DNA from 2 places in the Streptomyces sp. NPDC047043 genome. Region 2 is predicted to be linked to the other one. Evidence: riboswitches for the same ligand, from Rfam matches in the RefSeq annotation. Region 2 holds a riboswitch; the other holds the start of a gene.
What was found. A riboswitch is a leader RNA that binds a small molecule or an ion and turns the genes downstream of it on or off. The one in region 2 is predicted to bind S-adenosylmethionine.
Positions count from the first base shown of each region.

Region 1: linked by a shared signal. The riboswitch ahead of ABZ880_RS04180 (aminotransferase class V-fold PLP-dependent enzyme) and the one ahead of thrC (threonine synthase) in region 2 are both predicted to bind S-adenosylmethionine.

Region 1 is NZ_JBEYVO010000002.1:233,528-247,743, forward strand. It holds gene ABZ880_RS04140 (PadR family transcriptional regulator) at 1-435, shown strand, start outside; gene ABZ880_RS04145 (hypothetical protein) at 442-1,632, opposite strand; gene ABZ880_RS04150 (NlpC/P60 family protein) at 1,665-2,675, opposite strand; gene ABZ880_RS04155 (NlpC/P60 family protein) at 2,913-3,947, opposite strand; gene ABZ880_RS04160 (NYN domain-containing protein) at 4,183-5,526, opposite strand; gene ABZ880_RS04165 (hypothetical protein) at 5,561-5,800, opposite strand; gene ABZ880_RS04170 (rhomboid family intramembrane serine protease) at 5,957-6,700, shown strand; gene ABZ880_RS04175 (Lrp/AsnC ligand binding domain-containing protein) at 6,697-6,978, shown strand; gene ABZ880_RS04180 (aminotransferase class V-fold PLP-dependent enzyme) at 7,019-8,395, opposite strand; SAM riboswitch class IV at 8,585-8,701, opposite strand; gene trpD (anthranilate phosphoribosyltransferase) at 8,773-9,837, opposite strand; gene ABZ880_RS04190 (cytochrome bc complex cytochrome b subunit) at 9,978-11,621, opposite strand; gene ABZ880_RS04195 (Rieske 2Fe-2S domain-containing protein) at 11,618-12,673, opposite strand; gene ABZ880_RS04200 (c-type cytochrome) at 12,670-13,479, opposite strand; gene ABZ880_RS04205 (heme-copper oxidase subunit III) at 13,560-14,180, opposite strand.
Region 2 is NZ_JBEYVO010000042.1:86,385-100,600, reverse strand. It holds gene nagA (N-acetylglucosamine-6-phosphate deacetylase) at 1-738, opposite strand, end outside; gene ABZ880_RS46430 (ROK family protein) at 738-1,679, opposite strand; gene ABZ880_RS46425 (extracellular solute-binding protein) at 1,847-3,064, shown strand; gene ABZ880_RS46420 (DUF3263 domain-containing protein) at 3,116-3,349, shown strand; gene otsB (trehalose-phosphatase) at 3,424-4,293, shown strand; gene ABZ880_RS46410 (trehalose-6-phosphate synthase) at 4,281-5,756, opposite strand; gene ABZ880_RS46405 (glucosyl-3-phosphoglycerate synthase) at 5,843-6,787, opposite strand; SAM riboswitch class I at 6,949-7,104, shown strand; gene thrC (threonine synthase) at 7,123-8,406, shown strand; gene ABZ880_RS46395 (MoaD/ThiS family protein) at 8,519-8,794, shown strand; gene ABZ880_RS46390 (cold-shock protein) at 9,246-9,452, shown strand; gene groL (chaperonin GroEL) at 9,830-11,452, shown strand; gene ABZ880_RS46380 (NADH:flavin oxidoreductase) at 11,642-12,766, shown strand; gene ABZ880_RS46375 (GNAT family N-acetyltransferase) at 12,921-13,523, shown strand; gene ABZ880_RS46370 (metallophosphoesterase) at 13,525-14,216, shown strand, end outside.

The DNA.
Region 1 (14,216 bases), on a different contig from region 2:
CCGGTCAGCGACGGCGCCCTCTACCCGGCCCTCACCCGCCTCGTCACCGCCGGCAAGCTCGACCAGCACACCGAGCCGGGCGCGAGCGCGGCCCCGCGCCGCATCCTCTCCCTCACCGACAAGGGCCGCGAGGACCTGCTGGAGCGCCTGCGCCACCCGAAGCAGCCGGAGATCACCGACCAGGTCCGCTTCAACACGGTCCTGGCCTTCCTGCGCCACCTGCCGGACCGCCACGAACAGGCCGCGGTCCTCCGCCGCCGCCTGGAGTTCCTCGAGGCTCCCTCCAGCTTCTTCTACGACGCCGGGAAACCCGTCCGCGCGGAGGAGGCGGACGACCTCTTCCGGCAGGGCATGCTGCGGGTGGCGCGGGCGACCGGCGAGGCGGAGCGGGCCTGGCTGGAGGAGGCCATCGGCCTTCTGGACAAGAAGAATTGACCTGGATCAGCCGAGTTGAGCCCGGAGGTAGTCCCGCCACTCCTGCGTGAACTGCTCCAGGGTCGTCCCGAGCACCTTCTTCAGCGCGGTCTCGACCGAGCCGGCCCGCTGCCCGTGGTCGCCGACGGCCCGGTAGAACTGTTCGAGCTTCACCGCGTCCCAGTGCTCGGCGATCAGCCGGCAGGCCAGCCAGCCGCCCTCGTAGGCCTGCGCGAGCTTCGTCGCGTCGCCGCTGAACCCGAAATCCTTGTCGGTCGGCAGATCCGCCGGCACATTCCCCGCGGCCACCGCCCGCGCCAGCTCCGGCGCGGCCTCGGACGGGGTGCGGTCCGTGCCGCGGTAGCCGATCCAGTCGGCGTACCCCTCGGACAGCCACAGCGGGGTGGCCGCGGTGGTGTGGGCGCGGGTGGCGACATGGGTGGTCTCGTGGGTGAGCACGACCTGCTTGCCGAGGGTGCCGAGGAGGGCGTACGCGTCCGGGTTGACGATGATCCGGTCCGCGGGCGCGGTCGGCGGGCCGCCCACCTCGCCGGTGGTGACCGCCGCGATCCCGCGGTACTGGGAGGCGGGCGAACCGAGCAGCCCCGCCATGCCGTTCACCGAATCCGGTACGAGCACCACGACATGCCGGGCCCAGTCGCTCCCCCACGCCCCCGACACGGCCGGCACCGCGGTGTCGGCGAGATCGGCGTAGGTGTGCAGCGACTCGTTGGAGTGCCCGACGCCGAGGACGAGGCTGTGGCTGCCGCGTACGACGGTCACCTGGCCCTGGTCCCACAGCTGCTGGGCGGACTTCCGGGCGGGCTTGTCGGCGTCCACGTGCCAGCGCCCGTCCGTTTCCCGACTCAGGGTCAGGGTGCGGCCGACGGTGACGGGGGCCTTGTCGTAGCCCTGGAGCTCGTAGCGCAGTTCGGCGTCGGCGGTGGCCCGGTCGCCGGTGCGGTGCAGGGCGGTGACGCGGTAGGACCAGGACGCGAGGGGCACCCCGCGCAGGTTCTCGAACCAGCCGAGCGCGCCCGTCTTCAGGAAGGCGCTCTGGTCGCGGTCGAGGACGGCGGTGGACCGCCGGTCGAGGAGCCGCTGCAGATCGGCCCTGGCACTGTCGGCGGCGGGCTGCCCGCCGCACCCCACCAGCGAGACGAGCAGCAGCACGAGCGCCACCGCTGAGAACCTCGACGCCCGCCTGCGACCAGCCATCTTACGATCGTACGGTCGATGAAGGCGTGTGGTCAGACCCTGGTGACCGAGGACACCGGCATCATGCCCACCGGGTCGTAGCGCACGGGCGCGCCGGGATAGGGCGCGTGGATCACCTGGCCGTTGCCCATGTACATCGCGACATGGCTGGCGTCGGAGTGGTAGGTGATCAGGTCGCCGGGCCGTGCCTCGGAGAGCGGGATGTGCTGCCCGGCGTACCGCTGCTCCTGCGAGGTGCGCGGCAGATGCATCCCGGCCTGCGCGTACGCCCACTGCATCAGGCCCGAACAGTCGAAGCCGGAGGGGCCGTTGGCGCCCCAGACGTACGGGCGGCCGAGCGCGGAGCGGGCGGCGGCGATCGCGGCGGCCGCGCGCGCCGAGGACGGCAGGGCGCTGCCGAAGTCCGGGATGCCGCCGGCCCGGGAGGCGCGGGCGTAGGCGGCGCGCTCCGCGTACGGCAGGGAGTTGAGCAGCCGGCGGGCCTTGGCGAGCTTCCGCTCGACGGCCTTCTTGTGCGTGGCGACGGCCTTGCGGCTCCGCTCCAGCTCGGCGAGTTCGCCGACCGCCTCGGCGCGCTCCTGGGCGAGGTCGCGCATGGCCGACTGCAGGTCATCGAGTTCGCCGGCATCGTGGGCGGTGATCCGGTCGAGGACGGAGGCCTTGTCGAGGTAGTCGGCCGGGTCGTCGGAGAACAGCAGGGCCAGGGCGGGGTCGATGCCGCCGGAGCGGTACTGGGCGCCCGCCAGCGAACCGAGCCTGTCCCGCATGGTGTTGATGCGTTCCTGCTGCCGGGCGATCCGGTCCTGTGCGTCACCGACCTGTCTGCGCAGCGTTGCGGCGCGCTCGTCGGCCTTGTTGTAGGCCTCGGTCGCCTTCTCGGCCTCCGCGTAGAGGCGGTCCACCTCGGCCTTGGTGTCCTCGTGCGGGGCGGCGTTCGCCGGTACGGCGCCGAGGGCGGCGGCCGCGGCGGACAACACACACAGGGCGGCACCGGCGCCCTGATTGAACCCGGACGTCGGTGCAAGGCGGCGATGGGACCCCACGGGAAGCCGCGCTCCTTCCGTTGGCGACAGGGACTGCCTCCCCGCCGCAGCGGGGAAACGCGGCAGACAGTAGCCGCGCGGCAGCGCCTCGGCCAAAGACCTCCGTGGGCACACACAGTGACGCCCCGCCTCTGACGCAGGTCATCGGCGGGGCGTGCGGTCAGCGCGGCTTCGCGCAATTCGCCCGTTCGGGCGGCGTGGTGTCCTGATCTTGAAACAACCCTCGGCGGGCGCTGGTCAGATGCGGACGCCGAACTGGAAGGGCATGTTCCCGATCGACTCGTAGCGCACGACGGTGCCGGTGCGCGGCGCGTGGATCACCTGTCCGTTGCCCGCGTAGAGGCCGACGTGGTGCATGTCGCTGTAGAAGATGACCAGGTCGCCGACCTTGAGCTGGCTCTGGCTGTAGATGCGCGTGCCGTAGCTGGCCTGGGCCTGCGAGGTGCGCGGGATGGAGACGCCGGCCTGCGCGTAGGCCCAGGAGGTCAGGCCCGAGCAGTCGTAGGAGGCGGTGCCGGTGGCGCCGTAGACGTACGGCTTGCCGAGCTGGGTCTGGGCGGCCTTGAAGGCGGCGGCCGCACGGCCGGAGGCGGAGGCGTCGTCGCCGAGGTCCACGCGCGAGGCGGCGTCACGGCTGGCGCGCTGGTCCGCGGCGTTGAGCGCCGCCCGCTCGGCGGCCGTCAGGGTGTTGAGGAGCTTCTGCGCCTCGGCGAGCTTGCCCTGGACCTGCTTCTTCTTCTTGGCCAGTTCGGTGCGGGTGGAGGCGAGGTCCTTGAGCTTGTCGGAGGCCTCGGCCCGCTCCTGGGCGAGTTCGCGCTGCTTCTCCTGGATCTTCTTCAGCGCCTCGACCTGCTGTGCGCTGAGCTGGTCGGCGGTGGACGCCTTGTCCAGGTAGTCGTCGGGGTTCGACGAGAGGAAGAGCTGGAGGGAGGAGTCGATCGTGCCGGTGCGGTACTGGGCCGCCGCCGCCAGACCTATCGAGTCGCGCAGGGTGTTGAGCTCTTCCTGGCCGCGCGCCACGTTGTCCTGGATGGTGGAGATCTCCTTCTGGAGCTTCTCCTGCTTCTCCTTGGCGCCGTTGAGCTTCTCGGTGGCCTGCTCGGCCTCCTCGTAGAGCTTGTCGACCTTCGCCTTGACCTCGTCCTTGCTGGGCTTCTCGCTCGGCGCGGCGTTGGCGGCCTGCGCGCTGAACGCGACAGCGGCGGCGGCTGCGGTGGTCAGCACGGTCACGCGTGTGCGACTCGGCTGCTTGGGTCGGCGATGGGACGGCACGGAGGTGAACTCCTTCTTCTGAGTGATCACCCGCTCGGAGGTTCGGAGCCAGACCCTAGTGATGTTCCTGTGATCAGATCAAATCCTCCCACCAAAAAAACCCGTCACGCAATGCATTCTTTGCACACAACTCACATGGTGTGATCCACGGTTGACGCTACGTTGCGTGACGATCCCGCCAATTCGGGCATTAAACCTGCAAGTTCGACGTTTGAGACAGGCGCTGCGGCAGGCGCTACGACAGCCGCTTCAGAAGCATCGCCGAGGCGACCGGCCGCGCCCCCGCGCGGGCCACTCCGTCGGCCACTTCCCGGTCGGTCGAGGCGACGATGACGGGCCGGCCCGGCGGCTCGGCGCGCACCAGCTGGCGGATCAACTCGTCCGCGGTGACGCCCGGTTTGGAGAACAGCACCCGCACCCCGCGCGGCGGCGCGAGCAGCACCGGCGCGGCCAGCTCGGCCCCGTCGAAGACACAGGTCACCTCGGCGCCGGTCTGGGCGGCGAGCTGGGAGAGCTGCCCGAGGAGCCTCAACCGCTGCTTCTCCAGGGGCATTTGGGGATAGCCGGTCTTGGTGACGTTGTAGCCGTCGACGACCAGGTGCGCCTGCGGCAGGGCGAGCAGCTGGTCCAGGATGGCCGGATCATGCTCGGACAGGGCCCGTGCGGCGATGTCCTTCGGGGTCATTCGTCCCGGTTCGACCGCATCGACGGTCTCGGCGGGCCGTACGGACACGGGCGGCAACGCCAGCTCCCGGCGCAGCCCTTGGGCCGCGTCCAGCACGGTGTCCAGAAGCAGACGCACGCGCATGTCCTCGACGCTGCGCCCCTCCCGCGCTGCTTTGCGCGTGGCCTCCAGGGCGGCCTCCGCCTCCCCGAGCCGCGCCTTGAGCCGCCGGGTCTCGCTCTCGGCGGCGGACACCTGGGCCTGCCCGTCGGTGCGTACGGCCTCGATCTCGGCCTGTGTCTTGCGCAGGGCCGCCTCGCCCCGCTTGACGTCGCTGAGGGCCGCACGCAGCTTGCGGTGCAGCGAGTCGGCCTCCTTCTTGGCGGCGTCCAGCTCGGTGCGCAGCTGCTCGGTGTCGGCCCGGGTCTGCTCACGGGCGGCGGCGAGCTCCTCGCGCAGCCGCTCCAGCTCGACCCGGCTCTCCTCGTCGGCACGCTCGGCATCGGCCCGCTGGGCCTCCTCGCCGGCCGCGGTCACGAGCTTCACCCAGCCCGTGGGGCGCAGAACATAGGCCGCGGCCGCCACGTCGAGCGGATCCGCGGCCGGGGGCGGCGAGCCGGAGTCGAGAGCGCCGGCGAGCTCCGGCTGGGCCTCTCTGAGCTTCTCCCCGATGCGCTGCCGGAACAGCGGATCGGTCTCCAGCGCGGCCGCCATGGCGTTGCCGGCGAACTTGGCCCGACGGTTCGGGGCGAACCGGGCGTACTGCCGCAGTTGGGCGGGCAGTTCGGCGACGGTCAGCCCGCCGAACCCGTCCGAGACGATCTGTACGACTCTGCGGCGCACTCCGTCGGGCAGCGGACGGTCGAGCACCTCGGCGGCGCCGTCGCCCGGCCCCCCGCCTGTGGTCTCCACCATCCGTCACACCCCAATACCTGTGGGGCCGCTCCGCTCAGGAGTCGGCGCCCGGCCTGTCCACGAGTTCCACCTGGTCCACGGCGTTGCACCAGCGGCAGCGCACCGACTCGATGGTCTCACTGACCACCTCGCGCTCCTCGACCTTCGGCTCGCCGGCCAGATCGAGGTGGATGTACTCGACGACCTTCGACGAGCGGGTCACGTCGAAGCGCGTGAGGTTGCCGCAGAGGGTGCAGCGCCACCGCGTCGTGGCGGTCGGGAGGGGAACCGTCATCGTGACCGTGCTCTTTCCTTCTAGTGTCCGTGACGCGCCAGCTTCCCTGGGCGTGTGGCTCGTAACCCTACGGCCTGGCGGGGACTCGCCGCCCGTCCGCCCACGGCGGCGAGGCGGTCTGTGCGAGTGCGTCCCGTTGCGTCATGCTCTGTGTTCATGATCAGCAACTGGAGCGGGACGGTCGGCAGAGCTTTCCGGACGGCCCGCAGGCCGTCCACACCGGTCACGTACGGCCTGATCGCCCTGTGCTGCCTGATCTTCCTGGCCGGCCCGGCAGCGGGCCTCAATCCGGCCTACGGCTCCGGAGACGCGCTGTTCGCCGCCCAGCGTGCCTATTTCCACCGCTGGGGCGTGGTCCCGGCCGAGCTCTTCGAGGGCTCCCCCAGAGCCGCCCTGACCCCGGCCACGGCCCTGTTCGTCCACGGCAGCTGGGTACACCTGCTCGGCAACATGCTCTTCCTCTACGTCTTCGGGGTGATGACCGAGGAACGGATGGGCCGCGTGCAGTTCACCCTCTTCTACGTCGGCTGCGGCTATCTCGCGCTGCTGGGGTACGCGGCGGCCAACGCCGAGTCCGAGCAGTCCCTGGTGGGCGCGTCCGGGGCGATCTCCGGGGTCCTCGGTGCGTTTCTGTACCTGTTCCCCGGCGCCAGGGTGACCAGTCTCCTCCCGTTCCTCTTCTTCCTCCCGCTGCGCTTCCCGGCCTGGGTGGTCCTGCCCTTCTGGGCGGCCCTGCAGTGGCTGGCGGCGCAGCGGGCGGCACAGGGGCCGGGGGTGGCGTATCTGGCGCACCTGGTGGGCTTCGGGCTGGGCTTCGTCTACGCATGGGCCCGTTTCCGCCGTACGACTAGAGTGAACTCCGCCCCAGCTCCGGCCCCCGAGGGAGAGAACCAGCCGTGATCACCGCGATCGTCCTCATCAAGACCAGCGTGGACCGGATCCCCGAGATCGCGGAACGGATCGCTGCGCTGGAGTCCGTGAGCGAGGTCTTTTCCGTCACCGGTACCTACGACCTGATCGCCATGGTGCGCGTGAAGCAGCACGAGGACCTGGCGGAGGTCATTCCGGGCAGCATCAGCAAGATCCCCGGCGTGGAGGCCACGGACACGCACGTCGCGTTCCGCACCTACTCCCAGCACGACCTGGAGGCGGCGTTCGCGATCGGTCTGGACAACTGACCGCCTGAACACCGCCTCCGGGCGTCGATCACCTACCGCCTCACACCGCCGGGACGCAGCGGCCGTCCTCCGTGCGGTACTGCCACTTGGCGCCGTTGGTCACCAGTTCCCGCACCGCGGTGACGAAGCGCTCGACGTGCTCGTCGGGGGTGCCGGCGCCGAAGCTGACGCGGATCGCGTTGAGGGACTTCTCGCCCGGGGCGGCCTCGGGGGCGCCGCACTCGCCCTGGGTCTGCGGGTCGCTGCCCAGGAGGGTGCGGACCAGCGGGTGGGCGCAGAAGAGGCCGTCGCGGACGCCGATGCCGTACTCGGCGGAGAGGGCGGCGGCGAAGTGCGAGCTGTTCCAGCCCTCGACGACGAAGGAGATCACGCCGACCCGCGGGGCGTCGTCGCCGAAGAGGGAGAGGATCCGGACCTCCGGGACCTCGGCCAGGCCCGCCCGCACCTTCTCGATCAGGTGCTGCTCGCGGGCGACCAGCGTGTCGAAGCCGGCCTCGGTGAGGGCCTTGCAGGCCGACGCGATGGAGTAGGCGCCGATCACGTTCGGGGAGCCCGCCTCGTGCCGGGCGGCGCTGTCGTGCCACTCCACGTCCACGCCGCCGTCCTCGCGCCGGGTGACCTTGCGGCTGGCGCCGCCGCCCGCGAGGTAGGGGTCGGCCGCCCGCAGCCAGTCGGCGCGGCCGGCCAGGACGCCGGAGCCGAAGGGCGCGTACAGCTTGTGGCCGGAGAAGGCGACCCAGTCGACGTCGAGGTCCTGGACGGAGACCGGGTGGTGCGGGGCCAGCTGGGCGGCGTCCAGGACGATGCGGGCGCCGTGCGCATGGGCCGCGGCGGCCAGCTCACGGACCGGCCACAGCTCGCCGGTGACGTTCGAGGCGCCGGTGACGCAGACCAGGGCCGGGCCGTGGCCCCCTTCAATGGACACAGTGCGGTCGGCGAGGGCGCGCTCCAGGGTCTGTACGGCCTGCTGCGGGGTGCGCGGGGCGTTGAGGTAGGTGACCCGGGCGTCCTTCCAGGGCAGCAGCGAGGCGTGGTGCTCGGTCTCGAAGACGAAGACCTGGCAGTCGGCGGGGAGCGCGGCGGCGAGGAGGTTCAGGGAGTCCGTGGTCGAGCGGGTGAAGATCAGCTGGTCGTCGGCGCGGCAGTCCAGGAACTCGGCGACCGTCCTGCGGGCGTTCTCGAACAGGTCGGTCGACAGCTGGGAGAGGTAGCCGGCGCCGCGGTGGACGCTGCCGTAGTACGGGGCGTAGGCCGCCACGTCGTCCCAGACGCGCTGCAGGGCGGGGGCGCTGGCCGCGTAGTCGAGCGCGGCGTAGGTGACTTCGCCGCCCGTGACGAGCGGGACGGTGACATCCCGGCCCAGAACGGGCAGCGGGGCACAGACAGAGGTGGCGGCGGCAGCGGTGGAGACAGACATGGCGAACTCCTGTGAGAGGTAAGCGCCCGGGGCTGGAAGCCCCAAAAGGACGCAGCGCCGTACCGGACGGTGCGTCGACGGCACGGGAGAAAGTGAAAGGGGTATGCGGAGGCGGGGCTCGGCGCCCTATCGCATTCGCTTGCTCACAGAAGACTCCCTCGAACGACCAGGACCCCTGGTTTCGAGAGGGGCCCGCGCTTGCCGTAGACCTCGCTGCCTACGGCCTGGTCTTCACCCGGGGCACCCCGCCACGGACGGAGGGTTGCCGGACAGTCGGCCGGGGCCTCATGACTGTCACTCATGACCTGGGAAGGAACGTACGTGAAGTGATCGCGGTCCCGCAACTCGTGTCCGAATTACGGGACCGCGCTCCTCTGTCATGCGTTGCTGGCGGCGACCCAGCGCTCCAGCGCCCGCTTGGCCGACCCCGAGTCGATCGACTCGGCGGCCTTGGCCATGCCCGCCCGGAGCTGCTCGGCGAGGGAGGCTTCCGTCGGGTCCAGGGCGGCCAGGGCGGCCGCCGAGTTCAGCAGGACGGCGTCGCGCACGGGGCCCGTCTCGCCGTCCAGCAGCCGCCGGGCGACCTCGGCGTTGTACGACGGGTCACCGCCCCGCAGGGCCTCCACCGGCACCAGCTCGATGCCGACGTCCCGCGGGTCGAACGACTCCTCGGTGACCTTGCCGTCCCGGACGATCCAGACGTGCGAGGTGGCCGTCGTCGTCAGCTCGTCGAGGCCGTCGTCGCCGCGGAACACCAGGGAGGAGTTGCCCCGCTCGGCCAGGACGCCCGCGATCATCGGCGCGATGCGCGGGTCGGCGACACCGACCGCCTGGGCTTTCACCTTCGCCGGGTTGGTCAGCGGACCGAGCGCGTTGAAGACGGTCCGGATGCCCAACTGGCCGCGCGCGGCGGCGACATGACGCAACGCCGGGTGGAACTTCACCGCGAAGCAGAAGGTGATGCCCGCCTCCTCCGCGACCTCGGCCACCCGCTTCGGCGTCAGGTCGAGGTTGACGCCCAGCTTCTCCAGGACGTCCGAGGCGCCCGACGCGGACGACGCCGCCCGGTTGCCGTGCTTGACGACCTTCGCGCCCGTGCCGGCCACCACGATCGCCGACATGGTGGAGATGTTCACCGTCTTCGCGCCGTCGCCGCCCGTGCCGACGATGTCGACCGTGCGGCCCGACACCTCGATGACGTTGGCATGCTCGTACATCGCCCGGACGACACCGGTGATCTCCTCGACGGTCTCGCCCTTGGCGCGCAGGGCGACGACGAAGCCCGCGATCTGGGCATCCGTCGCCTCGCCGCGCATGATCTGGTCCATCGCCCAGGCCGTCGCGTCGGCGCTCTGGTCACGGCCGTACAGCAGGGCGTTCAGTACCTCGGGCCAGGAACGGCCCGCCGCGGTGTCGCCTCCAGCGGGGGTCACAGCGCTCATAAGGCCGCTCCTGGGTGTCGTAGAAGAGTGGGAACTCCTTGAGGAGTCCGACCCCACCCTATCCAGCTCAGGGGCATGGAGAAGGGCCCCGTCCGAACACCGGACGGGGCCCTTCTGCCGCGCTGTGGCGAGCGCAGCGATCAGTGGTGGCCGTGGCCGCTCGTGATCTCCTTGTACTCCTCGACGGTCGGCTTCGGGATCTGGGACTCCTCGCCGAAGTACGCCTCGCTGAGCTTGGCGCGCAGCTTCTCGGCGCCCTTCACCTTGCGCTCGACGCCGTTCTCGTCGACCGTCGGGCCGATCTCGAGCGGCTTGTACTGCTCGTGCGCCGTGAGGGTGTGCAGTGCGTCCTGGCTGAGCGGCTCGTGCACCTCGATGAACTCACCGTGCGGCAGGCGCTTGATGATGCCCGACTCGCGGCCGTGCAGCACCTTGTCCTTGTCCCGGCGCTGCAGGCCGAGGCAGATCCGCTTGGTGGCGATGAACGTGAGCACCGGCACGATGAAGAACGCGCAGCGGACGAACCAGGTGATCGCGTTGATCGACAGGTGGAAGTGGGTCGCCCAGAGGTCGTTGCCACCACCGACGAGCAGCACGAAGTACCAGGAGATCCACGCCGCACCGAAGGCGGTACGCGTCGGGGCGTTGCGCGGGCGGTCCAGGATGTGGTGCTCACGCCGGTCGCCGGTGACCCAGGACTCGATGAACGGGTAGACCGCGATCGAGACCAGGACCAGCGGGAAGATCACCAGCGGGATGAACACACCCAGGACGAGCGTGTGGCCCCACAGGTTGATCTCCCAGCCCGGCATGACACGGATCAGACCCTCGGAGAAGCCCATGTACCAGTCGGGCTGGGCGCCGGTCGACACCTGGTCCGGACGGTAGGGGCCCATGGCCCAGATCGGGTTGATCGAGGCGATCGCCGCGATGGCCGCGATGACACCGAAGACCAGGAAGAAGAAGCCGCCGGCCTTCGCCATGTACACCGGCAGCAGCGGCATGCCGACGACGTTGTTGTTCGTCTTTCCGGGACCCGCGAACTGCGTGTGCTTGTGGTAGAAGACCAGGATCAGGTGGCCGACCACCAGGCCGAGCATGATGCCCGGCAGCAGCAGGATGTGGATCGAGTAGAAGCGGGCCACGAAGTCGCCGCCCGGGAACTCCCCGCCGAAGAGGAAGAACGACAGGTACGTGCCGACGATCGGCACGGACAGGACCGCGCCCTCCATGAAGCGGACACCGGTGCCGGAGAGCAGGTCGTCCGGGAGCGAGTAACCGGTGAAGCCGGTGAACATGCCCAGGACGAACAGCAGGAAGCCGAACAGCCAGTTGACCTCACGCGGCTTGCGGAACGCACCGGTGAAGAACACGCGCATCATGTGCACGAACATGCCGGCGAGGAAGATCAGCGCCGCCCAGTGGTGGATCTGCCGGATCAGCAGACCACCGCGCACATCGAAGGAGATGTGCATGGTCGAGTTGAACGCCTCGGACATCAGCTGGCCCTGCAGCGGGACGTAGCTGCCGTGGTACTCCACCTCGTTCATCGACGGGTGGAAGAACAGCGTCAGATACACACCCGTGAGGATGATGATGATGAAGCTGTAGAGGCAGACCTCGCCCAACATGAACGACCAGTGGTCGGGGAAGATCTTGCGCATGTTGGACTTGGCCAGGGAGTAGATCCCCAGGCGGCCGTCGGCCCAGTCGGCGACCCGCTCGCCGGCGGGCGCCTTGCCGCGGCGTGCGGCGTTGTTCCCGTTGGTCTCGTTGGTGCTCATCCGCGCTCCCAGAATGCAGGACCGACGGGCTCTTCGAAGTCGCCGAGCGCCTCGAGGTAGCCCTCGTCGTTCACGCCGATGCGCAGCTGCGGCAGGGCGTGACCGGCGGGGCCGAAGATCACTCGGGCACCGTCGGAGAGGTCGAAGGTGGACTGGTGGCAGGGGCACAGCACGTGGTGCGTCTGCTGCTCGTACAGCGAGATCGGGCAACCGACGTGGGTGCAGATCTTCGAGTAGGCCACGATGCCCTCGTAGGACCACTCGAGTTCCTGCTTGTCCTTGATGTTGTCCGGCTGGATCCGGACGATCATCAGGGCCGCCTTGGCGATCTCGGTCTGGAACTCCTCGTCGTGCTCCTCCAGGCCCTCGGGCTTGGCGAAGGTGAGCGAGCCGACCGCGACGTCCGAGGGACGCAGCGGCAGGTTCGTGTTCATGTTGACGAGCAGCTTGCCCTTGGACCACAGCGTGTGGCGCAGCTTGGTCCCGGGCAGCGGACCGAGGTCGCGCAGCAGCATGACGCCGGAGAGCGGGAACAGGGCCAGCGCACCGAACATCGTGTTGCGGATGAGCTTGCGGCGGCCGAGCGCGGACTCCTTGGCGCCCTGCTTGAAGTCGGCCATGACCTTGGTCTTGACCTCGGGCGACGCCTCGATGGGGTGGCGCTCGTCGGCGATCTCCACGTCGGACATCAGGGTGCGGGCCCAGTGGACCGCGCCCGCGCCGATCGCGAACAGGGCCAGACCGAGGGTCAGGCCGAGCGCGAAGTTCAGCGCGTTGATGTGCCCGATCGGGAAGACGTAGATCGCCCTGTCGTGCGGGATGGCCACGTACGAGGCGATGAAGCCGACCGTGGCCAGCATCGACACCGTGAACAGCATGGCCACCGTGCGCTCGGACCGCCTGGCGGCCCGCTCGTCGATGTCCTGCACCCGGTGCTCATGGGGCGGCAGACCGGGGTCCGCGAACGGGTCCTTCTCGTCCGCGATGCCAACGGTGCCGTGCGCGTCCTGCTCAGCGGGCAGGTTCTCTTCTGGAATGTCTTGGCTACTCATGACTTCTTGGCCTTTGCGGTCCGAGCGGCGACCCAGACGGCGACCGCGATCAGCGCGCCGAGTCCGAAGATCCAGGCGAACAGGCCTTCGGAGACCGGGCCGAGACCGCCCAGCTCAAGACCGCCGGGGCTTTCGGTGTCGTCTCCGTTGACCGCGTTCAGGTACGCGATGATGTCCTTCTTGTTCTGCTCCGACAGCGTGGTGTCGGGGAACGACGGCATGTTCTGCGGGCCGGTCTGCATGGCCTCGTAGATGTGCTTCGGGTCGACGCCCTCGAGGCTCGGAGCGAACTTGCCGTGCGTCAGCGCACCGCCCTTGCCGGTGAAGTTGTGGCACTGCGCGCAGTTGGTGCGGAACAGCTCGCCGCCCTTGGCGATGTCGGCACCGTCCGGGCCGTACTCCGCCTTGGTCGGGATGGAGGGACCGGCGCCGAAGGAGGAGATGTACGCCGCGAGCTGGTCGATCTCGGCCTGCGTGTAGATGACCTTCTTCTTCGGGACCTGCGCGCCCGGCTGCTGGGCCGGCATACGGCCGGTGCCGACCTGGAAGTCGACGGCCGCGGCGCCCACGCCCACGAGACTCGGACCGTCGGAGGTGCCCTGACCGCCGGTGCCGTGGCAGCTGGCGCAGCCCACGGCGTAGAGCTTCTTGCCCTCGTCGATGGCGAGAGACTGGGCGGTTTCATCGGCCTGCGCCTTGCTCGCGGGTGCGAACGCGGCGTACAGCCCCCCGGTGCATGCCAGCGCGAGGAGTAGGACGACGAGCGCCGCCATGGGATGGCGTCGTCGTGCGGAGAGCTTTTTCACGGATTACCCCGGTGTCAGGATCTTCTGCGTCGATGCTTTGGGTATGTGCGCCGCGCGGGCGCACGCGGGAACGGGCCCGGCTACTTGATCAGGTAGATCGTGGCGAAGAGGCCGATCCACACGACATCGACGAAGTGCCAGTAGTAGGACACGACGATGGCCGCGGTCGCCTGCTCGTGGGTGAACCTCCTCGCCGCGTACGTGCGGCCGAGGACGAACAGGAAGGCGATGAGGCCGCCCGTCACGTGCAGGCCGTGGAAGCCGGTGGTCAGGTAGAACACCGAGCCGTACGGGTCGGAGGAGAGCGAGAGCCCGTCCTTCTTCACCAGCTCCGTGTACTCGAAGATCTGACCACCGATGAAGATCGCACCCATCACGAACGTGATGATGAACCAGCCCCGGAGCTTCTTCACGTCCCCGCGCTCGGCGGCGAACACGCCGAGCTGGCAGGTGAGGGAGGAGAGCACCAGGATCGTGGTGTTGGTCGCGGAGAACGGAAGGTTGAGATGGCTCGCCATCTCCTTCCAGTGATCCGGACCGGTCACCGATCGCAGGGTGAAGTACATCGCGAAGAGGGCCGCGAAGAACATCAGCTCGGAACTCAGCCAGATGATGGTTCCGACGCTGGTGAGGTTCGGCCGGTTGACCGACGGGTGCGCGTGCCCGGTTTCTACTGTCGTTGCTGTCGCCACGACCGACATTATGTCGGTCGCTTATCCCGCCCTCACTCCGGGGGG
Region 2 (14,216 bases):
GGGGGCGCGATGGCCTATCTGCGGCATGGCGTTGAAGAGGTGCGTCGCGACCGTGGCGCCGGCCTCGATGGCCTCCACCGTCTGCTCGTACGTCGCGTCGGTGTGCCCGATCGCCGCGATGACGCCGTGTTCGGCGAGCAGCCTCACGGAGTCGATTCCGCCGGGGAGTTCGGTGGCGAGGGTGACCATCTTCGCCCTGCCGCGCGCCGCGTCGATCAGTTTGCGGACCTCCGCCGGTTCGGGGTCGCGCAGCAGCTCCTCGGAGTGCGCGCCCTTGCGGCACGGCGAGATGAACGGCCCCTCGAAGTGGATGCCGGCGATGTCCCCCTGCTCGGCGAGCTCGCTCAGCAGCCCCGCCCGCTGGGCGAGGAAGTCCATGTCTCCGGTGACCGTCGAGGCGACGAGGGTGGTGGTGCCGTGGAGCCGGTGGGTGTGGATGCCCTTGAGAACGTCTTCGACCGTGCCGGACGTGAAGGAGGCGCCGCCGCCGCCGTGGTTGTGGATGTCGACGAAGCCGGGCACCACGTAGTGGCCGGTGACGTCGATGACCTGGGCGTTCTCTGGCGCGGAGCCGGCGATTCGGGTGCCCTCGACGATGACGCGACCGTCGGTGACCGTCCCGGTGGGCAGCACCACCCGGCCGCCGGCGAGTACCTGCGGGTGTGTCGTGGCTGGTCGCGCCAACGCGGCGGTAGCCGCAGATTCAACAGGGACCCGCGCCCCTGGGGGGGTTGCCATCAGGGCGTTACCTCCATGCGGTCAGTTGTGGTGAGGAGGTCCCAGGCCATCAGCCCGGCACCGAGACAACCCGCCGTGTCCCCCAGCGCCGCGGGGACGATCGACGGCAGCTTCTGGAAGGTGACCCGGCGGTGGACGGCCTCCCTCAGCGGTGTGAACAAGGTTTCCCCCGCCTCCGCCAGGCCGCCACCGATGATCAGGGTGCGCGGGTCCAGCAGGGTGAGGGCGGTGACCAGGCCGTCGGCCAGGGCGTCCACCGCCTCCTGCCAGACCCGGACGGCGTTCGGGTCGCCGGACACGACGGCCTTCGCGCAGTCGGCCGCGTCGGCGTCCGGGGCGCCGGAGGCCGACGCCCATGCCTCGCTGACGGCGGCCGCGGAGGCGTATCGCTCGAGGCAGCCGACCTGGCCGCACGGACAGGGGGTTCCCCCGGGCCGTACGACGATGTGGCCGATCTCTCCCGCGAAGCCGTGCGCGCCCGCCTCCACCCGGCCCGCGATGCCGATGGCGCCCGCGATGCCGGTGCCGAGGGGGACGAACAGGAAGCGGTCGGCGCCCTGTCCGGCGCCGATCCGGCCTTCCGCGAGCCCGCCGGTGCGCACGTCGTGGCCGAGGGCGACGGGGGCGTCCAGTACCGAACCCAGCAGGTCGCGCAGGGGTACGTCGCGCCAGCCCAGGTTGGCCGAGTAGGCGGCGACGCCGTGCTCCTCGTCGACGATGCCGGGGACCGCGACGCCGGCGGCGGACGCGGGCTCGCCGAAGTGCTCGGCGCCGTACGCGCGCAGTTCGGCGGCGAAGTCGAGGATGCCCTCGACGACCGCGTCCGGCCCGCGCTCGCGCCCGGTCGCACGGCGGGACTGGTACAGCAGCTCGCCGCCGGCCGCGACCAGCGCCGCCTTCATCCCGGTGCCGCCCACATCGAGGGCGATGACATGTCTCACGGATGACAGTGTGACCCCAGGACCCTTAAGAGGTCTAGTCCACTTACGTGGTGTAGACCTATGCTGTCCACATATTGAACGACGAGACAGCAAGGGTTGGGGCGGAAGCGGTGCAGCGGTGGCAGCGGCGTAGGACAGGAACGATCGCGGGAGTGTCCGTGCTGGGCATGACGGCGGTCCTCGGCGGCTGCGGCCTCACCGGCAGTTCGGGAGACGTCACCCTGAAGCTGGTCGCGGCGGACTACGGGGACTCGGCCGCCAACGGCTCCCAGAAGTACTGGGACAAGCTGGTCGAGGAGTACGAGGCCAAGCACCCGGGCGTGAAGGTCGAGGTCAGCGTCTACTCCTGGAACGACGTCGACCGCAAGGTCAAGGAGCTGGTGGACGCCGGCAAGGCGCCCGACATGGCGCAGATCGGCGCCTACTCCGACTACGCGGCCAAGGGTCTGCTCTACTCGGCCGACGATCTGCTCTCCATCACCACGCAGGCCGACTTCGCCTCCCAGCTGGTGACCGCGGGGCAGGTCAAGGACGTTCAGTACGGGCTGCCGTTCGCCGCCTCCACGCGGCTGCTCTTCTACAACAAGACCCTCTTCAAGGCGGCCGGCCTCACCCCGCCGAAGACCTGGAACGAGCTCGCCGCCGACGCCAGGGTGCTCAAGGCGCGAGGCGTGAAGTACCCGTACGCGCTGCCGCTCGGGCCGGAGGAGGCGCAGGCCGAGACGATGCAGTGGCTGCTGAGCGGCGGGGGCGGCTACACCGACACCGTCGGCACCTACGGCATCGACTCCGCGCAGAACGTCGCCACCTTCAGCTGGCTCAAGGACGACCTGGTCGGCAAGGGCCTGACCGGGCCGGTCGCACCCGGCAGGTTCAACCGCGCCGCCGCCTTCGCGGCCTTCGCCAAGGGCGATGTCGGCATGCTCAACGGGCACCCCTCGCTGATGAAGATCGCCGCGAAGAAGGGTGTGAAGTTCGGCATGGTGCCGATGCCCGGTGTGGACGGCGAGACCAAGAACTCCATGGGCGTAGCCGACTGGATGATGGCCTTCAAGAAGAACGGTCACGCCGAGCAGGTCGGCGATTTCCTCGACTTCGTCTACGACGAGAAGAACGTGCTCGCCTTCTCCCGCGAGTACGACCTGCTGCCCGTCACCAACTCCGCCTCGCAGGCCATGACCGACGACAAGCAGGACGCCGACCTCAAGCCGTTCCTCGAGGAACTGCCGGTCTCCGAGCTGTATCCGGTCGGCGAGACCTCATGGGCCGCGGTCAGCGCGGCCGTCAAGAAGCGCATAGGCCAGGCCGTCGCCCCCTCCGGCAGCCCCGCGGCCGTCCTCGCGCAGCTGCAGGCGACGGCGTCCACGGCGCAGAACGCGCAGTAGCCGCCCGCCGGTCGACGGCCGTTGTCGGTGCCGGGAGCTACGGTTCGGAGCATGGACCAGGAGCAGTTGGGCGACCGCGAGCAGGCCATCCTCGCCCTCGAGCGCCGGGGCTTTCCGGGCCCCGGCGCCAAGGAGCGCGCGATACGCGAGGAGCTGGGCCTGGCCCCCGTGCGCTACTACCAGCTCCTGAACGCCCTGCTGGACGACGAGCGGGCCCTCGCCCACGACCCGGTGACGGTGAACAGACTCCGCAGGGTCCGGGAGACCCGCCGGGCGGAGCGCTGAGCCGGGCGGAGCGCTGACGGGCATGCGCCGATGAGCCATGGGTGCGCCGGGCTGCTCGCGGTTAAGGTCGCCGTATGGGCACCCATACGGACACGGACTCGACGCACTCCATGGACCCCCTGCCGACACCCGCCACACAGGCCGGTCGTGACGGGCTCGCCGCGATCCTCGCGAACCCCGGGAAGACGGTGATCGGCCTCGACTTCGACGGCACCCTCGCCCCGATCGTCCCGGACCCCGAGCAGGCCCGCGCCCACCCGGCCGCGGTCCCCGCGCTCGCCGTCCTCGCCCCGAAGGTCGCCTCCGTCGCGGTGGTCACCGGCCGCCCGGCCGGCGTGGCCGTGCGGCACGGGGGCTTCGCGGGCGTCCCCGGCCTGGAGCACCTCGTCGTCCTCGGCCACTACGGCGCCGAGCGCTGGGACGCGGTCAGCGGCGAGGTCAGCGCGCCCGCCCCGCACCCCGGCGTCGCGGCCGTCCGGGCCGAACTGCCCGGTTTCCTCGACCGGATCGGCGCCTGGCAGGGCACCTGGATCGAGGAGAAGGGCCGCGCCGTCGCCGTGCACACCCGCAGGGCCGCCGACCCCCAGGCCGCGTTCGAGGCCCTGCGCGAGCCCCTCACCGACCTCGCCACGCGGCACGGCCTGATCGTCGAGCCGGGCCGCATGGTCCTGGAGCTGCGCCCGCCGGGCATGGACAAGGGCGTGGCCCTGCTGGAGTACGTCCGCGAGATCTCCGCCGAGGCCGTCCTGTACGCCGGCGACGACCTCGGCGACCTGCCCGCCTTCGCCGCCGTGGACAAACTCCGCTCGGACGGCGTACCGGGCCTGCTGGTGTGCAGCGGCAGCGACGAGGTGACGGAACTGCGGGAGCGGGCGGACATCGTGGTGGACGGCCCGGAGGGTGTCGTACGACTGCTGCGGGGACTGGCGGCTCAGGCGGGCTGATCGGTCAGCTCGCGCAGGGCCTGCAGCTGGTCCAGGAACCACTGTGCCGGCGGCAGCGCGGTCGCCGCTGCCGCCAGCCGCTTCGTCCGCTCCGCCCGCTCCTCCGCCGGCATCGTCAGCGCCTCGTGCAGCGCCCGCGCGGTGCCGACCACGTCGTAGGGGTTCACGGCGATCGCGTCCTTGCCCAGCTCCTGGTACGCCCCCGCCTCCCGCGACAGCACCAGCACGCACCCGTGGTCGGAGACGACCGGCACCTCCTTCGCGACCAGGTTCATGCCGTCCCGGATGGGGTTGACGAGGGCCACGTCGGCGAGCCGGTACGCGGCCAGGGAGCGCGCGAAGTCGTCCTTGACGTGCAGCACCACCGGGGTCCAACCCGGGGTCCCGTACTGGGAGTTGATCTCCTCCGCCAGCCGCTGCACCTCGGCCGTGTAGTCCCGGTAGACGGCGAGGTCCTGGCGGGAGGGGTAGGCGAAGGCGACGTGCACGACGCGCTCGCGCCACTCGGGGTGGTCGTCGAGGAGCTGCCGGTAGGCCAGCAGGCCGCGCACGATGTTCTTCGACAGCTCCGTCCGGTCGACCCGGACGACGGCCTTGCGGCCCTCGCCGATCTCCGCGCGCAGGGCACGCATGCGCTCCTGGACGTCCGCCTCGCGGGAGCGGGCCTGCAGGAACTCGGCGTCGGCGCCGAGGCCGTGGACGCCGATGTACGTGCGGCGGTCGATCCGCTCGTCCTTGAGGTGCTCGATCGACCTGGGGGCGCCCGACGGCCACGCCGAGAGCCAGCGACGAGTGTCGACATCTCCCGCGCACTCCTGGAACGCGGTCGCCCACGGCCAGGTCAGAAAGGCCACCCGGTCGGCCCCGAGCATGCCCTCCATCAGCCGCGTCCGGACATCGTCCGGCAGCATCCGGAAGTACTCCACCGGCGCCCACGGCGTGTGCGAGAAGTGGCCGATCCGCAGGTCCGGCCGCAGCTCCCGCAGCATGCCCGGCACCAGACACAGGTGGTAGTCCTGCACCAGCACCGCCGCGCCCTCGGCCGCCTCCTCGGCGAGCGCCTCGGCGAAGGCCCGGTTGTAGGTCTCGTACGACGCCCACTGGCGCCGGAACTCCGCGTCGAAGACCGGCTCCAGAGGCGTCTGGTACAGCATGTGGTGGACGAACCAGAGGACCGAGTTCGCGATGCCGTTGTACGCGTCCGCGTGCACGTCGGCCGGGATGTCCAGCATCCGCACGCCGTCCTCGCCGACCCCGCGCCGCACGGCCTCGCGGTCGCCGTCGGACAGCGCCGAGCACACCCACAGGGCGCCCGCGTCGGGCCCGATCGCGGACAGACCGGAGACCAGCCCGCCGCCGCCGCGCTTGGCGGCCAGCGAGCCGTCCTCCTGCACTTCGTACGAGACCGGGCCGCGGTTGGACGCGACCAGCACCTGATGAGCAGCGCCGTGCGTGGAAGCCATACGCCTCAACCTAGCCCGGCCCGGAAACGCTCAAACGTTTGGTCGCCCTCAGCGGATGCACCGTATACGGCACGTAACGTGCGCCCTCAGGCGACCTTCCGCGAGGCGTACTCCGCGATCTCCGCCATCGGCGGCCGCTCCTCCGTGTCCACCGAGTAGGTGCGCGGCTCGAAGCCGTCCTCGCCCCGTTCGAACTGGGTGAGGGAGGGGCGGATGAGGTGCCCGCGGGCCAGCCGCAGCTGGGCCGTGCGGTAGATCGCCGCCGCCATCCGGCCGAGCGCCTGCCCGTCCTGGTGGCGGTGCTTGCGCACGCCGACGTCGACCTGGGCGAGGGCGTCGAGGCCCACCAGGTGCAGCGCGTCGACGAGCATGCCCAGCTCGACGCCGTATCCCACCGGGAACGGCAGCTGCTCCAGCAGGCTGCGCCGGGCCGCGTACTCGCCGCCGAGCGGCTGCACGAAGCCGGCCAGCTGCGGCCAGTGCATGTTCAGCAGCGGGCGCGCCATGAGCTCGGTGACCCGGCCGCCCTGGCCCGCGGTGCCGGCCAGCGGGCGGTCGTACATGCCCTTGACCAGATCGATCCCGGGGTTCGTGAGCAGCGGGCCGACGATGCCGGAGACGAAGTCGGAGGAGAACTCCTTCAGGTCGGCGTCGATGAAGCAGACGATGTCCCCGCTCGTGACGAGCAGGGAGCGCCACAGGACCTCGCCCTTGCCGGGGACGGTCGGGATGCGGGGCAGGATCTCGTCACGGTGGACGACCCTCGCCCCGGCCGCCGCGGCGACCTCGGACGTACGGTCGGTGGATCCGGAGTCGACGACGACGATCTCGTCGACCAGCGGGACCTGCTGCATGAGGTCGTGACGGATGATCGCGACGATGTCGCCGACCGTCTCCTCCTCGTTGAGCGCGGGCAGCACGACACTGACCGACTGGCCCGTGCGCTGCTTTGCGGCCAGGATCTTGTGCAGCGGGCGATCGGTCAGCGACCAGGAGCGGGTGCTCAGCCAGCGCTCGACTTCTTCCAGCACGTAGGCGGCTCCTCTGCGTTCTCTCGGCGATACCGGATCATCATGTGATCCATCTCGCGGTTCGGACGGCTATCTCAACTGTCCTGGCCTTCGGTTACAGTCTTGAACAACGCTGGTGACCATCGCATGTCGGGGGTCGGCCCGCGTTTACAACCGCATACCGCTCATCCAGAGGGGCAGAGGGAAACGGCCCGATGAAGCCCCGGCAACCCTCCAGTCGGCTCTCGTAGATCAATGTTGATCATTCCGCGAGGCTCCCGGCTAGGGAAGGTGCCAAATCCGTCTCACGGCGAGATGCGTCGTGAGGAAGATGAGGAGAAAGGGCCTCGCCTCACATGGCTGTGCAGACTGTTGCAAGCAACACGGATTCCACCGTCGACCTCGGTCCCGCCGCGGCGCTCTCCTGCCGCGAGTGCGGTCACCGGGTACCCCTCGGACCGGTCTTCGCCTGCGAGGAGTGTTTCGGCCCGCTCGAGATCGCGTACGACTTCTCGGCCTACGACACCGAGGAGCTCCGCAAGCAGATCGAGGCGGGACCCGCGAACATCTGGCGTTACGCGCCGCTGCTGCCCGTCCCGGCGGACGTGGCCGACAAGCCGAACATCAACCCCGGCTGGACCAAGCTCGTCAAGGCCGAGAACCTGGCGCGCGAGCTCGGTGTCACCGGTGGTTTGTATGTGAAGGACGACTCCGGTAACCCGACGCACTCCTTCAAGGACCGCGTCGTCGCCCAGGCGCTGGAGGCCGCGCGGGCCTTCGGCTTCACCACCCTCTCCTGCTCCTCCACCGGCAACCTGGCCGGTGCGGTGGGCGCCGCGGCGGCCCGCGCCGGCTTCCGCTCCTGCGTGTTCATCCCGCACGACCTCGAGCAGGGCAAGGTCGTCATGGCCGCGATCTACGGCGGCGAGCTCGTCGGCATCGAGGGCAACTACGACGACGTGAACCGCTTCTGCTCCGAGCTGATCGGCGACCCGGCCGGCGAGGGCTGGGGCTTCGTCAACGTCAACCTGCGGCCGTACTACGCCGAGGGCTCCAAGACCCTGGCGTACGAGATCTGCGAGCAGCTCGGCTGGCAGCTGCCGGACCAGCTGGTCGTGCCGATCGCCTCCGGCTCGCAGCTCACGAAGATCGACAAGGGGCTGCAGGAGCTGATCAAGCTCGGGCTCGTCGAGGACAAGCCGTACAAGATCTTCGGCGCCCAGGCGGAGGGCTGCTCGCCGGTGTCGGTCGCGTACAAGGCGGGCCACGACGTCGTACGGCCGCAGAAGCCGAACACGATCGCCAAGTCGCTGGCGATCGGCAACCCGGCGGACGGTCCGTATGTCCTCGACATCGCGCGGCGTACGGGTGGTGCGGTGGAGGACGTCAACGACGAGCAGGTCGTCGACGCGATCAAGCTGCTTGCGCGGACCGAGGGCATCTTCGCGGAGACCGCCGGGGGTGTGACCGTCGGCGTGACGAAGAAGCTGATCGAGAACGGTCTGCTGGATCCGACGCTGACCACGGTCGTGCTGAACACCGGCGATGGGCTCAAGACGCTGGACGCGGTGGCCGGCACTGGGCTTACGGCGACCATCCGCCCCAACCTGGACTCGTTCCGTGAGGCTGGGCTCGCCTAGTCGTTTTCGTCTGCGGGCCGGTGGGGGCTGGTCGCGCCCACGTGGCGGTAGCCGCACATTCAACACAGCCCCGCGCCCCCGAAAGCCCGATACCTGACCCGGAGGTTCCATCGTGAGCGTCAACGTCCGCATCCCCACCATCCTGCGTACCTACACCGGTGGCCAGGCCGAGGTGACCGCCGAGGGTGGCACCCTCGCCGAGGTCATTGCCGACCTGGAGAAGAACCACACCGGGATCGCTGCCCGGGTTCTCGACGACCAGGGGAAGCTTCGCCGCTTCGTCAATGTGTACGTGAACGACGACGACGTGCGGTTCGAGCAGGGGCTGGAGACGGCGACTCCGGACGGTGCGGGCGTCTCGATCATCCCGGCCGTCGCCGGAGGCTGACGGAGCGTACCGGCCGCCCCGATTATTACCGTCGGTAACGCCGGTTACCAAGAGTTCACTGAATTGCCCCCTCCGTGAGAGAAGCGGAGGGGGCAATTCTGCATGGTTGAGCACGGTACAGTTGGGGAACCTGCTGCTTTCTGCATGCCGGATGCATATGAGTACTGACTTCGGATGCGATGAGAAGCAGCCAAAGTGTGCAGGTCTTTTGCGTCTTATGCTCCTTTTATGGGGCCCGACTTGCCCTGAATTCAGGCGAATTCTCCGTAAATTCCCGACCGGTCTTGCCCGGAATTCTCGTCCGATTGACCTGTTGCAGACGGCAGTTGGGCAGATACATTCAGCCGCGGTCGACGCGTTCCGGCGCACGCCCCCAACCGTGGGGGGTGAGGTCTGACCCGGATCCGCGAAGTGTGGATCTGTGCAAGGGCCAGTAATAGGGGAGTTAGGCATGGCTCAGGGCACCGTCAAGTGGTTCAACGCGGAGAAGGGGTACGGCTTCATCGCGGTCGACGGTGGTGCGGATGTTTTCGTCCACTACAGCGCGATTCAGATGGACGGCTACCGCACCCTGGAAGAGGGTCAGCGGGTCGATTTCGAGATCTCGCAGGGCCAGAAGGGGCCGCAGGCGGACATGGTCCGTCTGGCGACCAGCTGAAGCACGCGCCGGGTTAACTGCAGCGACGTTCTTCTTCGAGGGGCCCGCACCAGCAGGTGCGGGCCCCTCGGCATGTCCGGGGGCGGGTTGGGAGCCGAGCCCGGGGGTGGGCCCGGCCCGTGAGGGGCGCTTGCGCCCACCCGTCGCCCGACCACCACCCCTCAACGAGCCCGCTCCGCGGGCGCACCTTGCACTCGGGAGGGGCGAGTGCTAATCATTGGCGTTAGCACTCTGAAGGTGAGAGTGACAAAGAAGGACCGGGTCGGTGAGGCCCGCAGGCCGGGTGGGGCAAGGAACCACGAGGTGTGCGAGCCGTCCGTCGCGGGCGCGGGCGCGGTCCGAAGGAATCACCCCCAGTCCTGGAGGGACCACTTCACATGGCCAAGATCATCGCGTTCGACGAGGAGGCGCGGCGCGGCCTCGAGCGCGGCATGAACCAGCTCGCGGACGCCGTGAAGGTGACGCTCGGCCCCAAGGGCCGCAACGTCGTCCTCGAGAAGAAGTGGGGCGCCCCCACGATCACCAACGATGGTGTGTCCATCGCCAAGGAGATCGAGCTCGAGGACCCGTACGAGAAGATCGGCGCCGAGCTGGTCAAGGAAGTCGCCAAGAAGACGGACGACGTCGCCGGTGACGGTACGACCACCGCGACCGTTCTCGCCCAGGCCCTCGTGAAGGAAGGCCTGCGCAACGTAGCCGCCGGCGCCAACCCGATGGCCCTCAAGCGCGGTATCGAGAAGGCCGTCGAGGCCGTCTCCGGTGCCCTGCTCGAGCAGGCGAAGGATGTCGAGACCAAGGAGCAGATCGCTTCCACGGCCTCCATCTCCGCCGCCGACACCCAGATCGGCGAGCTCATCGCCGAGGCCATGGACAAGGTCGGCAAGGAAGGCGTCATCACCGTCGAGGAGTCCCAGACCTTCGGTCTGGAGCTGGAGCTCACCGAGGGTATGCGCTTCGACAAGGGCTACATCTCGGCGTACTTCGCCACCGACATGGAGCGTATGGAGGCCGTCCTCGACGACCCGTACATCCTGATCGCCAACTCCAAGATCTCCTCGGTCAAGGACCTGCTCCCGCTGCTGGAGAAGGTCATGCAGTCGGGCAAGCCGCTGCTGATCATCGCCGAGGACGTCGAGGGCGAGGCCCTGTCGACCCTGGTCGTCAACAAGATCCGCGGCACCTTCAAGTCCGTCGCCGTCAAGGCCCCGGGCTTCGGCGACCGCCGCAAGGCCATGCTCAACGACATCGCCATCCTCACCGGCGGCGAGGTCATCTCCGAGGAGGTCGGTCTCAAGCTCGAGAACACCTCCCTGGACCTCCTGGGCAAGGCCCGCAAGGTCGTCATCACCAAGGACGAGACCACCATCGTCGACGGTGCCGGCTCCTCGGACCAGGTCGCCGGCCGGGTGAACCAGATCCGCGCCGAGATCGAGAACAGCGACTCGGACTACGACCGCGAGAAGCTGCAGGAGCGCCTGGCGAAGCTCGCCGGCGGTGTCGCGGTCATCAAGGCCGGTGCCGCCACCGAGGTGGAGCTCAAGGAGCGCAAGCACCGCATCGAGGACGCCGTCCGCAACGCGAAGGCCGCCGTCGAGGAGGGCATCGTCGCCGGTGGTGGCGTCGCGCTCATCCAGGCGTCCACCGTCTTCGAGAAGCTGGACCTCGAGGGTGACGAGGCGACCGGCGCCCAGGCCGTGAAGCTCGCGCTCGAGGCCCCGCTGAAGCAGATCGCCGTCAACGCCGGCCTCGAGGGCGGTGTCGTGGTGGAGAAGGTGCGCAACCTGACCCCGGGCCACGGCCTGAACGCCGCGACCGGCGAGTACGTCGACCTGGTCAAGGAAGGCATCATCGACCCGGCGAAGGTCACGCGCTCTGCCCTGCAGAACGCCGCCTCCATCGCCGCGCTCTTCCTCACCACCGAGGCCGTCATCGCCGACAAGCCGGAGAAGGCCGCCGCGCCCGCCGGTGGCGGTATGCCGGGCGGTGACATGGACTTCTGATCGACCGGTTCGGTTGATCAACGTCCTTACCGAGGGCGGCACTTCCTGTCTGTCACAGACGGGGGGTGCCGCCCTCGGGCGTGTCCGGCCCGGCATGTGAGGCAGCGCATAGGCGGTTGCTTAAGAAGGTGCAACAATGCGTGTGCACATACCCCCCGGTTAACACTGCCTTCATGAGGAGTCCCCCAGGTGACCGTCACCACGCCCGCCTCCCGAGCGGCCCAGATCCTGTCCCGCCCGATCACGCTCGGCGGTCTCACCGTCCCGAACCGCATCGTGATGGCGCCGATGACCCGGATGTTCTCCCCGGGCGGCGTCCCCGGCGAGGACGTGCGCTCCTACTACGCGCGCCGTGCTGCCGCCGGTGTCGGGCTGATCGTCACCGAGGGCACGTACGTCGGCCATGACTCGGCCGGCAACAGCGACCGCGTACCGCGCTTCCACGGTGAGGAGCAGCTCGCGGGCTGGGCCAAGGTCGCCGAGGACGTGCACGCGGCGGGCGGCACGATCGTCCCGCAGCTGTGGCACATCGGCATGGTCCGCGAGCAGGGACAGGCGCCGTACGCCGACGCCCCCGCCGTCGGCCCCTCCGGCCTGGTGAACGCGGGCGCCGAGCCGACCGGCAAGGCGATGACCCAGCAGGACGTGGACGACGTCATCGGCGCGTTTGCGGAGGCCGCTGCCGCCGCCGAGCGCATCGGCTTCGACGGCGTGGAGCTGCACGGCGCCCACGGCTACCTCCTCGACCAGTTCCTGTGGGCGGGCACGAATCGCCGTACGGATGCCTACGGTGGTGACGCCGTCGGCCGCGTCACGTTCGCGGCGGAGATCGTCGCGGCGGTCCGTGAGGCGGTGTCTCCCGAGTTCCCGATCATCTTCCGTTACTCGCAGTGGAAGCAGCAGGAGTACACCGCGCGGCTCGCCGAGACCCCGGAGGAGCTGGAGGCGATCCTCACGCCGCTGGCCGCCGCCGGTGTCGACGTCTTCCACGCCTCCACCCGCCGTTACTGGCTGCCGGAGTTCGACGGTTCGGACCTGAACCTGGCCGGGTGGACCAAGAAGCTCACCGGCAAGCCGGTCATCACCGTCGGCTCGGTCGGCCTCGACGGTGACTTCCTCAAGGGCTTCCAGGGCGAAGGGGCGCCGGTCAAGGGCATCGACAACCTTCTCGACCGGCTGGAGGCGGATGAGTTCGACATGGTCGCGATCGGTCGGGCGCTGCTGCAGGATCCGGAGTGGGCGGCGAAGGTTCTTGCGGGGCGGGTGGATGAGCTGGCGCCGTATGACGCGGCAGCGCTGCGCTCGCTGAGCTGAAAATTGTGCGGGGCGGTGGGGGTTGCTGTCCCTGGGGGCTGCGCCCCCGGCCCCCCATCGGCCTTCGGCCTCGTCCTCAAACTCCCCCAGAGGGGGTATCCCCGGACGGGCTGGAGGGTGCCGGGCGGGTTGGATGAATGCGTACTGTGAGGCCATGCCTCACGTCTCCGCCCGTCTCGCCTCTCCCGCTGACATCGACTCCATCGTCTCCACTTTCACCAGCGCCTTCTTCCACGATCCGGTGTGGGGGTCCGCGTTCCCCGACGAGCGGCGGCGGGCCGCCCAGGCAGCCGTCATGTGGCGGGTCTACGTGACCTCCGCCCTGCGGTATCCGTGGACGTTCGTGACGCCCGACGCCGAGGCCGCCGCTCTTTGGATCCCGCCGGGTGGGGTCGAGCTCCTTCCGGAGGAAGTGGCCGGGCTGGAGCGGAACTTGGCGCGGGTCACGGATCCCGACACGGCTCGGGCGATCATGGCTGTCGGGGAGCAGTTCGAGGCGGTCCATCCCGCCGAGCCCTTCTTCTACCTCACCATCCTGGGCACCCACACCGACCACCGCGGCAAGGGGCTCGGCATGGCGCTGCTGGCCGAGAGTCTCGCTCGTATCGACGAGGTCGGCGCACCCGCGTACCTGGAGTCGACCAATCCCGCCAACCTCAAGCGGTACGAGAGCGTGGGCTTCGCCGTCCGTGACGAGATCGTCCTCCCCACGGGGCAGGTGGTGACGACGATGTGGCGGGCCGCTAGCGTTTCGTGACATGCGGATACTGCATCTGTCCGACACTCATATCGAGCGCACCGACACCCCCGACAAGCACGGCGTCAACGCGACCGACTCGCTCCGGCTCATGCTCCACGAACTGCGGCACCAGCGCGGTGTGGACGCGATCGTCGTCACCGGGGACCTCGCCAACGACGGGGCGGTGGAGGCGTACACGACCGTGCGCGACCTGATCGGCGAGTTCGCGAGGCGTATGGACGCGCCCGTCTTCTGCACCACCGGCAACCACGACGAGCGCGAGGCCTTCGCCAAGGTGCTCGGCAGCGGGCATCTCGCCGTCGACGGCAGCGACCGTGCGCACACCACCGGCGCCGAGCGGTGTGCGGTGAGCACGGTGGGCGGGTGGCGCTTCGTGACGCTGGACTCGCTCGTGCCGGGGGAGGTGTACGGGCGCTTGGGTGCGGCCCAACTGGAGTGGTTGCGGGGTGTGTTGAGTGAGCCTGCTGAGCGGGGCACCGTCCTCGCCTTTCATCATCCGCCGATCGCCCTCGGCATCTCGGCGACCCAGCCCGTCTTCGGGCTGCGCGAGCCGGGCGAGTTGGCGGAGGCGGTCCGGGGGAGTGATGTGCGGGTCGTACTCTCCGGGCACTACCACCTCCAGCTCTTCGGGCTGTTGGAGTCGGTGCCGGTGTGGGTCACGCCGGGGATCGTCAACCGCATCGACCTGAC